DNA from 2 places in the Streptomyces sp. NPDC006372 genome. Region 2 is predicted to be linked to the other one. Evidence: riboswitches for the same ligand, from Rfam matches in the RefSeq annotation. Region 2 holds a riboswitch; the other holds the start of a gene.

Region 1 (4,182 bases), on a different contig from region 2:
CGCGTCGTTCGTGCCCATGCTGCTGATCGCGTCCGCGTTCTACTACCTCAACAAGGTGGACCAGGACTGCGGCACGACCTTCTCCTGGGTCACCCGGGCCATGGGGCCGTGGGCGGGCTGGCTCGGCGGCTGGGCCATCACGATGACCGGTGTCCTGGTGGTCGGGTCGCTCGCGGACGTCGCCGTGACCTTCTTCCTGCTCGCCGTCGGACTGGACGGCTGGGCCGACAACGACGTCGTGCGCCAGGTGCTCACCGTGCTGCTGATCCTCGTGATGACGGCCGTCTGCGTCATCGGTATCGACGTGTCGGCCAAGGTGCAGAACGTCCTCATCCTGGCGCAGGTCGCCTGCCTGCTCGCCTTCGCCGTGGTGGCGCTGTACCGCGTCTACGCCGGCACCGGCACCCTGGACTCCGTCGAGCCCAAGATCGGCTGGCTGGACCCGTTCGGAGCCGGCGGGGCGCCGCTCACCGCGTCCCTGCTGCTGGGTGTGTTCATCTACTGGGGCTGGGAGTCGGCGGTCAACCTCACCGAGGAGGTCGAGGACTCCGCGATCGCGCCCGGCAAGGCTGCCGTGTGGTCGACGGTGCTGCTGCTGGTGACCTACATCGCGGTCGCCTTCGCGGTCGTGGCCTACGCCGGGACGGCCTACCTCGCCGAGAACGCGGCGGAGGAGGAGTTCATCTTCGCGCTGCTCGCCGAGGAGGCGATGGGCGGCTGGGACTGGGTCGTGCTGCTGGCGGTGTCGACGTCCGCGCTCGCCTCCACGCAGACGACGATCATCCCGGCCTCGCGCACGGGGCTGTCCATGGCACGCCGGCACGCCCTGCCCGCGCACTTCGGCCGCATCCACCCCCGGTTCCGCACCCCCGACGTGAGCACCTGGTGGGTCGCCGGCATCGCCATCGTCTGGTACCTCGTCCTCTTCCACATCAGCGAGAACGCCCTCTTCGACTCCCTGACCGCGCTGTCCCTGCTGATCGCGTTCTACTACGCGCTCACGGGGCTGGCGTGCGCGGTCTACTACCGCCGCGAACTGACCCGCGGCGCCCGCGACTTCCTGCTGATCGGTCTCGGCCCGCTGATCGGTGCCGGGCTGCTGGCGTGGCTGCTGGTGGAGTCCGTGTCGGACATGGCCGACCCCGCCAACTCCTACAGCGGCGTCTCGTGGTTCGGGATCGGTCCGCCGCTCGTCATCGGCATCGGCATCGCCCTCACGGGCGTGGTCCTGATGGTCGTGTGGCGGCTGAGGGCCCCCGCGTTCTGGTCGGAACGCCCCAGCACGGTCGACCCCGCCCTCGTGCACGGCGAGGAGTCCTGAAGCCGCCGGTTCTCCTCATGAGCGGTCCGGGCGCCGTTTCGCGAGCGGGCTGAAGGCGTACAGGTCGAGGATCTCGGGACGCGGGGCGACACCGGGACCGCCCTCCCGGACCCAGGAGACGATGTCCTCGGTCGCGGCGGGGTCGTTGACCAGCCCGAGCCACACCGGCCGCCCACCGGCCGCCCGGCCCGCCGCGGAGGGCTGGACGACGATGACGTTGGCCTGGTCGCAGACGTCGAGGCAGTCGGAGATCCGGACCGGCGCGGCCGCCCGCAGCCGCTCGGTCTGGGCGACGTGGTCGACACCGGTCACCTTGCGGCTGCCGCAGCAGCAGTCCCGGCACACGACGATGCGGCACGGAAGCCCTCCGGCCGGCGTTGCGGACATGCCGCACCTTCCCTCTCTCCCGGGGAGATCCGCCCCGGTGGTCGGTCGAGGAGGCGACCGCGTGAGTCTCCTGGCTCTCGGGTCGACGCCGGTCCCGGCCTTCCCACCCGTCCGCGGGCAGTGGCCTGTCGGGAGCGGCTCACCGATCACAGTGGCGGGACCGCGCCGGATTCACACCGGCTTCCTCGTTCCGCCGTCGCCTTAATCGACGGCCATCCTGCCATGGGGCCGGGGGCTGCGGGTGAGGGGCCGGGGAGGCTGCGACTGAGGGACCGGCCGTCGGGTTCCGGTACGGTTCGAGGGAATTGTGTGAGGAACGGGGAGGCTCGGTGGGGGCGGGGAAGCGGCGGGCGGCGGGGAGCGTGGCGTGGCTGCTGATGGGTGTCCTGGCACTCGCCTTCGGGGTGGCCAGTGCCCTGGAGGTGCGTGGAGCTCTGGACCGGGAGCGGGAGTTCCGCTCCGCCCCGGTGTGCGCCTCGGTGCCGGTGAAGGCTTCGGGGTGCCGGTGGGAGCAGGCGTTCACCGTCCGCGGCGCCGACACGCACCGCGGGGAGCGGAACGCCCCACCTGAGGCGGAGTTGGTGCCGCCCTCCGGCAAGCCCTGGGAGGTGACGTTCCTGCACGCCGACCCGGTGGTGTCGGAGCTGGCGCCGGGCGACAAGGTCGTGGGCCTGATCTGGCAGGGGGAGGTCGTCGAGGTGCGCGACGACGGCGATCGACGGCAGCGGACGTCCGACTCGCCCGTGGGGTGGCCCGAGGACCGTCTCGGCGGCGCCCTGATCTGTTTCTCGTTCGGGCTGCCCGCCGTCGTCGGTGGGGCGTGGCCGCTGTTCGCCCGGCGCGACCGACGTCATGCGAAGGCGGCCTCGGTGGTGCGGGGGCACGGCGTCGCCATGGCCGGCGCGGCCCTCCTGACGCTGTGGGCGCAGTCCGCCAACGACTGGCCGCTCTGGTCGATCCCGGCGATCTGGGGGCCACTCGCGCTGCTCGCCCTGGCGTCCATGACGGCCTTCGCCATCGCCGCCCTCCGCGGCGATCTGGACGACGACGCCCCGGCCACCCCGGGCACCCCGGACGCCGCTGAGCCGGACGCCCCGGCCACCGCGTCACGTCACTCCTGATCCCGCGTACCGCCGGAGAGCCGCGCGCCACCGCAGGGCGCCGCACCGCCGCACCCGGCGGGCCGGGCCTCGATGGGGACGCCGTTCGCGCGCAGCACCTCTCGGACGTCGAGGATCAGCGGGAACACCTCGTGGTTGCGGTCCTCGCCCTGCTCGTCCCAGGCCCGCTGCTCCGCTTCCACGGCCATGCGGTCCTCGGCGAACACCCGCTCGGTGAAGCGCCGGATGAACGGCCAGGCCAGCCGGAGGAGGCCGGGAACCTTCGGCTTCTCGATCATGAGCAGTCCGTAGGCGTGACACCTGCGCTGCTCGGCGTCCTCCGGTACGTAGGCGGCCCAGAGGCGGAAGGCCGGGCGGTCGGCGTTCTCCGGGACCAGGTCGAGCGTCTGGTACGGGTACTCGGTGCGGATCGTCATGACATCGGCGGTGCCGCCCCCGATGCCCTCCGAGGCCAGCAGGCCGGCGCTGCGGTTCCGCTTTCCGCCGGTGTGGGTGAACAGGTAGCCGGCCTCCACCGAGCGCTCGTCGCTCCGGTAGCCCAGCAGTTCGGGGTGGAGTCTGCCGACCACGCCCCGGTGCAGGAACTGGTGGTTCATGTCGAGGAGGTTCTCGTGCATGAACGAGTAGTGGCAGTGCACGGTCCGGGAGTACGTCATGGTCCGGTACCGCGGCGAGCCGTAGGCCGGCAGTTCGGGCAGCGGCGTGGCCGCGGCCCGCTGCGGGTCGCCCGGGAAGACGAACACCAGGCCGTACGCCTCGCGGACGGGGTAGCCGCGCACGCCGCGCGGTGGCCGGCGGTCGCCCTTGGCCAGGTACGGGATCTGTGAGATGCGGCCGTCGCCGCGGTAGGCCCAGGCGTGGTAGCGGCAGCGGAGTGTCTCGCCCTCCACGACTCCCATGCTCAGCGGCACCTGCCGGTGGGCGCAGCGGTCCTCCAGCGCGTGGACCTCGCCGCTCCGGCCGCGGAAGAGGGCGATGCGCTCCCCCGCGAACGCGGTGGCCAGCACCCGCTCGTGGCCGAGGCGCCGGGACAGGGCGACCGGGTACCAGTGGTCGGGGTGCAGCCCGACCCGCCGGAGATCGGCCTCGGGGTCCGTTTCACCGTGCCCCGCGGGTTCCGCGGCGAGGGCGCTGGCCCTGTCGGTTTCGGTCATACCTCTCCTCGCGGGTGGGACACGGCACGGACAGCCACCCCCACCCCCACCCTGACCGCCGCCCGCCGTCCCCGCTCTGCCGAGGGGTCCGGACGGGTGAGCGGTGTTCAGGTGCCGCGCAGCGGGTTGGGCAGCGGCAGGTAGCGCGCGTCCGCGCCGTTCGCGTTCGTCCAGCGCAGCAGGAGGTTGGTCTTGCCCG
Region 2 (4,182 bases):
CTCGTCCTCGCCGGGCACCTGTGGCTGATGCCGCAGCACATACCGGGCCGGGTCCGCGCCCCGCAGCGGGGCGGAGTGCGGGTGCTGCTGCACAACCGCCGCTTCCTGGCGCTGTGTTGCGCGTACGGCTCGTACCTGCTCGCCTACAACCAGCTGTATCTGGCTCTGCCGGACGAGGTGCAGCGCGCGTCGGGTTCCCAGGCGCCACTGTCCTGGCTGTTCGCGCTCTCCTCGGTGCTCGTGGTCTTCGCACAACTGCGCGTGACCCGCTGGGCCGGCGACCGGCTCGATCTGCGCCGCTCCATGACCGCCGGGCTGCTGCTGATCGCGTCGGGTTTCGTGGTGGTGGCCGCTGCGCGCCCCGCCGGCTGGACGGGCATCGCGGGACTGCTGCCGGCCGCGGGCTTCGTGGTGCTGCTGACGGTGGGGCAGATGCTGGTCGTGCCCGCCGCCCGGGCCTGGGTGCCCGACCTCGCCGAGGAGGGCCGGATCGGCCTCTACTCGGGTGCGCTGTCGTCCGTCTCCGGCCTGATCGTGCTCGCGGGCAGCGCGGCCACCGGCTCCCTGCTCGACCTGGGCCTCCCGGCCGCCGTGCCGTGGCTGGTCCTGGCCGCCGTGACGGCTCTCGCGGTGACGCTGCTGCCGCGCCGGGAGGAGGGCGCGGCCGCCTGAGACTTCTGGCCACGGCGGTCACGCGGCGCCAGTATCCTGGGTCGGCTGCGGCACACCCCATCAACCTCCGCTGGAACGCGGGGAGTCGAGCCTGCGGCGAACCTTCCCACGAGCATGAGGACGAGGACGAGTGCTGCTAGCGGGCCGCTACCGGCTGGACACTGAGATCGGGCGCGGCGGAATGGGCGAGGTCTGGCGTGCGTACGACCAGATGCTCGCCAGGGCGGTGGCCGTCAAGTTACTGCTGCCGCAGGACACGGACGCGACGGCGGCCTCCCGGTTCCGCCTGGAGGCCCAGACCGCCGGGCGTCTCAACCACCCCAACCTCGTCGGTGTCCTGGACTTCGGCGAGCACGACAACCGGCTGTTCCTGGTGATGGAACTGGTCGACGGCGACAGCCTCTCCGGAGTGCTGGCCGCCTCCGGGGCGCTCCCCGCCGAACGGGTCGCGACCCTCGGAGCGCAGGCCGCCGCCGGACTCGCCGCCGCGCACCAGCAGGGCATCGTGCACCGGGACATCAAACCCGCCAACCTCCTGCTGGACGCCCACGGCACGCTCAAGATCGGCGACTTCGGCATCGCACGCTTCCTCGACGATCCCGGCGCGGCACTCACCGCGACCGGCCAGATCGTCGGCACCGGCCTCTACCTCGCGCCGGAACGGGCCCTGGGCAAGCCCGCGGGCCCGCCCTCCGACATGTACTCCCTGGGCTGCGTGCTCTACCAGCTCCTCAGCGGCCGCCCGCCGTTCCAGGCCGACACCGCCGTCGCGCTCCTCCACCAGCATCTCGACAACGCCCCCGTGCCACCCCGCGAGCTCGGTGTCAACGGTCTCCCGCCGGCCTTCGAGAGCTATCTCCTCGCCCTGCTCGCCAAGCAGCCCGAGGACCGGCCCACGGCCCAGCAGACCGCCGAGTGGTTCGCCGGCGGCGCCTGGCGGGGGCTGCCCGAACCGCTGCCGGAGGCCGCGTTCCCGGTGCCGTCCGCCGAGCCGGGACCGCGCGCGGCGGCAGACCCCGGCACCCCCGCCACCTACGCGCTGCCGACGGGGTCCCGCACGGCCCGGGGCGGGCGTTCACGTCGCGCCGCACCGCGCAACACCGCGGGCAACCGGCCGCGCGTGGCCGCGACGGCCGCCGCTGCGGCCCTCTTCCTGGCGGCGATGGGCGCCGGCATGCTGTGGTTCTCACCCGACGACACCGCGACGGAGGGCACGGAACCCGACACGTCCCCGTCCGCGAGCAGCCCGGCCGCCCCCTCGTCGGCCGAGTCCGCCGATCCGCTCGGGTCCGCCCCGGCGGCCGACGGGACGCCGACCGTCGGCACAGTGGCCGATGTCACTCCCTCCGTCACGGCACCCGCTCCCCCGACCGCCGCGGACCCGGCACCCAGCCCCACGGGCCCGACCGAGGAGGCGAGTGACACCAAGCCCGAGAAGGCTGACAAGCCCAAGGAGGACAAGCCCGGACCGTCCCCGGAGGGCTCGGGGGACGATGACGACGAGGGCGACGACTGAGGAGTTCTGCGCCGGTGTGCCGGGGGGCGCCCCTTGCGCGCCCCCTCGGGTGGCTTGTCATCGCCCTTGTCCCGGCACTACTGTCACCACGCCTTGGTGAACGGGAAATCCGGTGTGATGCCGGTGCGGCCCTCGCCACTGTGATCGGGAAGTCCGGCTCCGGCCCTCGCGGGCGGCCACTGGGTCCTCAGGGACCCGGGAAGGCGGAGCACGGGCGGTGGGACCCGTGAGCCAGGAGACCGGCCAAGGCACGTCAACCATCCACGAGGTGCTGGAGAGGGTCTGCTGAGCCATGCACATTGCCGAGGGTTTCCTTCCTCCGGCGCACGCGGTCGCCTGGGGCGTCGCGTCGGCGCCGTTCGTCGTCCACGGGGCCCGGTCACTCACCCGTGAGGTGCGCGAGCATCCCGAGAGCACCCTGCTCCTCGGTGCCTCCGGCGCCTTCACGTTCGTCCTGTCCGCCCTGAAACTGCCTTCCGTCACCGGCAGTTGCTCCCACCCCACCGGCACGGGCCTGGGAGCCATCCTGTTCCGGCCGCCCGCCATGGCGGTGCTGGGGACCATCACCCTGCTCTTCCAGGCCCTGCTGCTGGCCCACGGCGGTCTCACCACGCTCGGCGCCAACGTCTTCTCCATGGCGATCGTCGGGCCCTGGGCCGGATACGCGGTGTACAAGCTTCTGCGGCGGTACGACGTGCCGCTGATGGTCGCCGTGTTCTTCGCCGCGTTCGTCGCCGACCTGTCCACCTACTGCGTCACCAGCGTGCAGTTGGCGCTGGCCTTCCCCGACCCGGGCAGCGGGTTCCTGGGGGCACTCGGCAAGTTCGGCTCCATCTTCGCCATCACGCAGATTCCGCTCGCAGTGAGCGAGGGTCTGCTGACGGTGCTCGTGATGCGGCTGCTGGTGCAGTCCAGCAAGGGCGAACTGACCCGGCTGGGTGTGCTCCTCACCAAGAAGCAGTCCCGGACCGAGACCGAGTCCGAGACCGAAACCGAGGCCGGGACCGAGACCGAGGCGGCGACCCGATGAGCAGGAACACGAAGATCAACGTCCTGCTGCTGGTCCTGGTGGCCGCGCTCGCCGTGCTGCCGCTCGCGCTCGGCCTGGGCGACCACAAGAAGGAGCCGTTCTCGGGCGCCGACGCGGAGGCGGAGAACGCGATCACCGAGATCCAGCCGGACTACAAGCCCTGGTTCTCGCCGCTGTACGAACCGCCGTCCGGTGAGATCGAGTCGGCCTTGTTCTCCCTCCAGGCCGCCCTCGGCGCCGGCGTCCTCGCCTACTACTTCGGCCTGCGCCGGGGCCGGCGGCAGGGCGAGCAGCGGGCGCTGGAGCGGGCCGCGGCGAGCCCGGGCCGTGAGGCCGCCGGGAAGTCCACGGCCGAGAGGGCCTGAGCCGCGTGCTGCCGATCGACGCGGCGGCGCACAGCAGTCGCTGGCGCCGCCGCCATCCGGTGGACAAGGCCGTGCTCGGACTGGGGCTGACCGTGCTGGCCGTCTCGCTGCCGCCCTGGCCGGGCGCGGCCCTGGTGCTCGTGACGGCCCTGGTGGTGCTGCTGGGTCCGGCCGGTGTGCCCTGGCAGCGGCTGTGGCGGGCCTACCGCGTGCCGCTGGGCTTCTGCGTGACCGGAGCGGCCACCCTGCTCGTCCAGGTCGGCGGGCCCGGGGGCTTCGTCTCCGTCGCCGGCGACGGGCCCGTCCGGGCCGGTGAGTTGCTGCTGCGCACCTCCGCGGCCTCGCTGGGCGTGCTGCTGTTCGCCTTCACCACGCCCATGTCGGATCTGCTGCCGCGGCTGGTCCGGGCCGGGATCCCCGCGCCCGTCGTGGACGTGGCGCTCGTGACGTACCGCATGAGCTTCCTGCTGCTGGACTCCGTGCGCCGGGTCCGCGATGCGCAGGCCGCCCGGCTCGGGCACACCTCGCGGGCCGCCGCCTGGCGTTCGCTGGGCGGGCTCGGCGCCACCGCGTTCGTCCGTGCCTTCGACCGCGCGGCC

What was found. A riboswitch is a leader RNA that binds a small molecule or an ion and turns the genes downstream of it on or off. The one in region 2 is predicted to bind cobalamin.
Region 1: linked by a shared signal. The riboswitch ahead of ABZ016_RS19725 ((2Fe-2S) ferredoxin domain-containing protein) and the one ahead of ABZ016_RS17205 (energy-coupling factor ABC transporter permease) in region 2 are both predicted to bind cobalamin.

Annotation. Positions count from the first base shown of each region.
Region 1 is NZ_JBEXQJ010000012.1:16,899-21,080, reverse strand. Features, by position in the region: gene ABZ016_RS19730 (APC family permease) at 1-1,321, shown strand, start outside; gene ABZ016_RS19725 ((2Fe-2S) ferredoxin domain-containing protein) at 1,337-1,708, opposite strand; cobalamin riboswitch at 1,772-1,898, opposite strand; gene ABZ016_RS19720 (hypothetical protein) at 2,038-2,829, shown strand; gene ABZ016_RS19715 (aromatic ring-hydroxylating dioxygenase subunit alpha) at 2,820-3,983, opposite strand; gene ABZ016_RS19710 (IucA/IucC family protein) at 4,091-4,182, opposite strand, start outside.
Region 2 is NZ_JBEXQJ010000009.1:165,509-169,690, reverse strand. Features, by position in the region: gene ABZ016_RS17215 (MFS transporter) at 1-672, shown strand, start outside; gene ABZ016_RS17210 (serine/threonine-protein kinase) at 803-2,188, shown strand; cobalamin riboswitch at 2,244-2,451, shown strand; gene ABZ016_RS17205 (energy-coupling factor ABC transporter permease) at 2,481-3,218, shown strand; gene ABZ016_RS17200 (energy-coupling factor ABC transporter substrate-binding protein) at 3,215-3,583, shown strand; gene cbiQ (cobalt ECF transporter T component CbiQ) at 3,589-4,182, shown strand, end outside.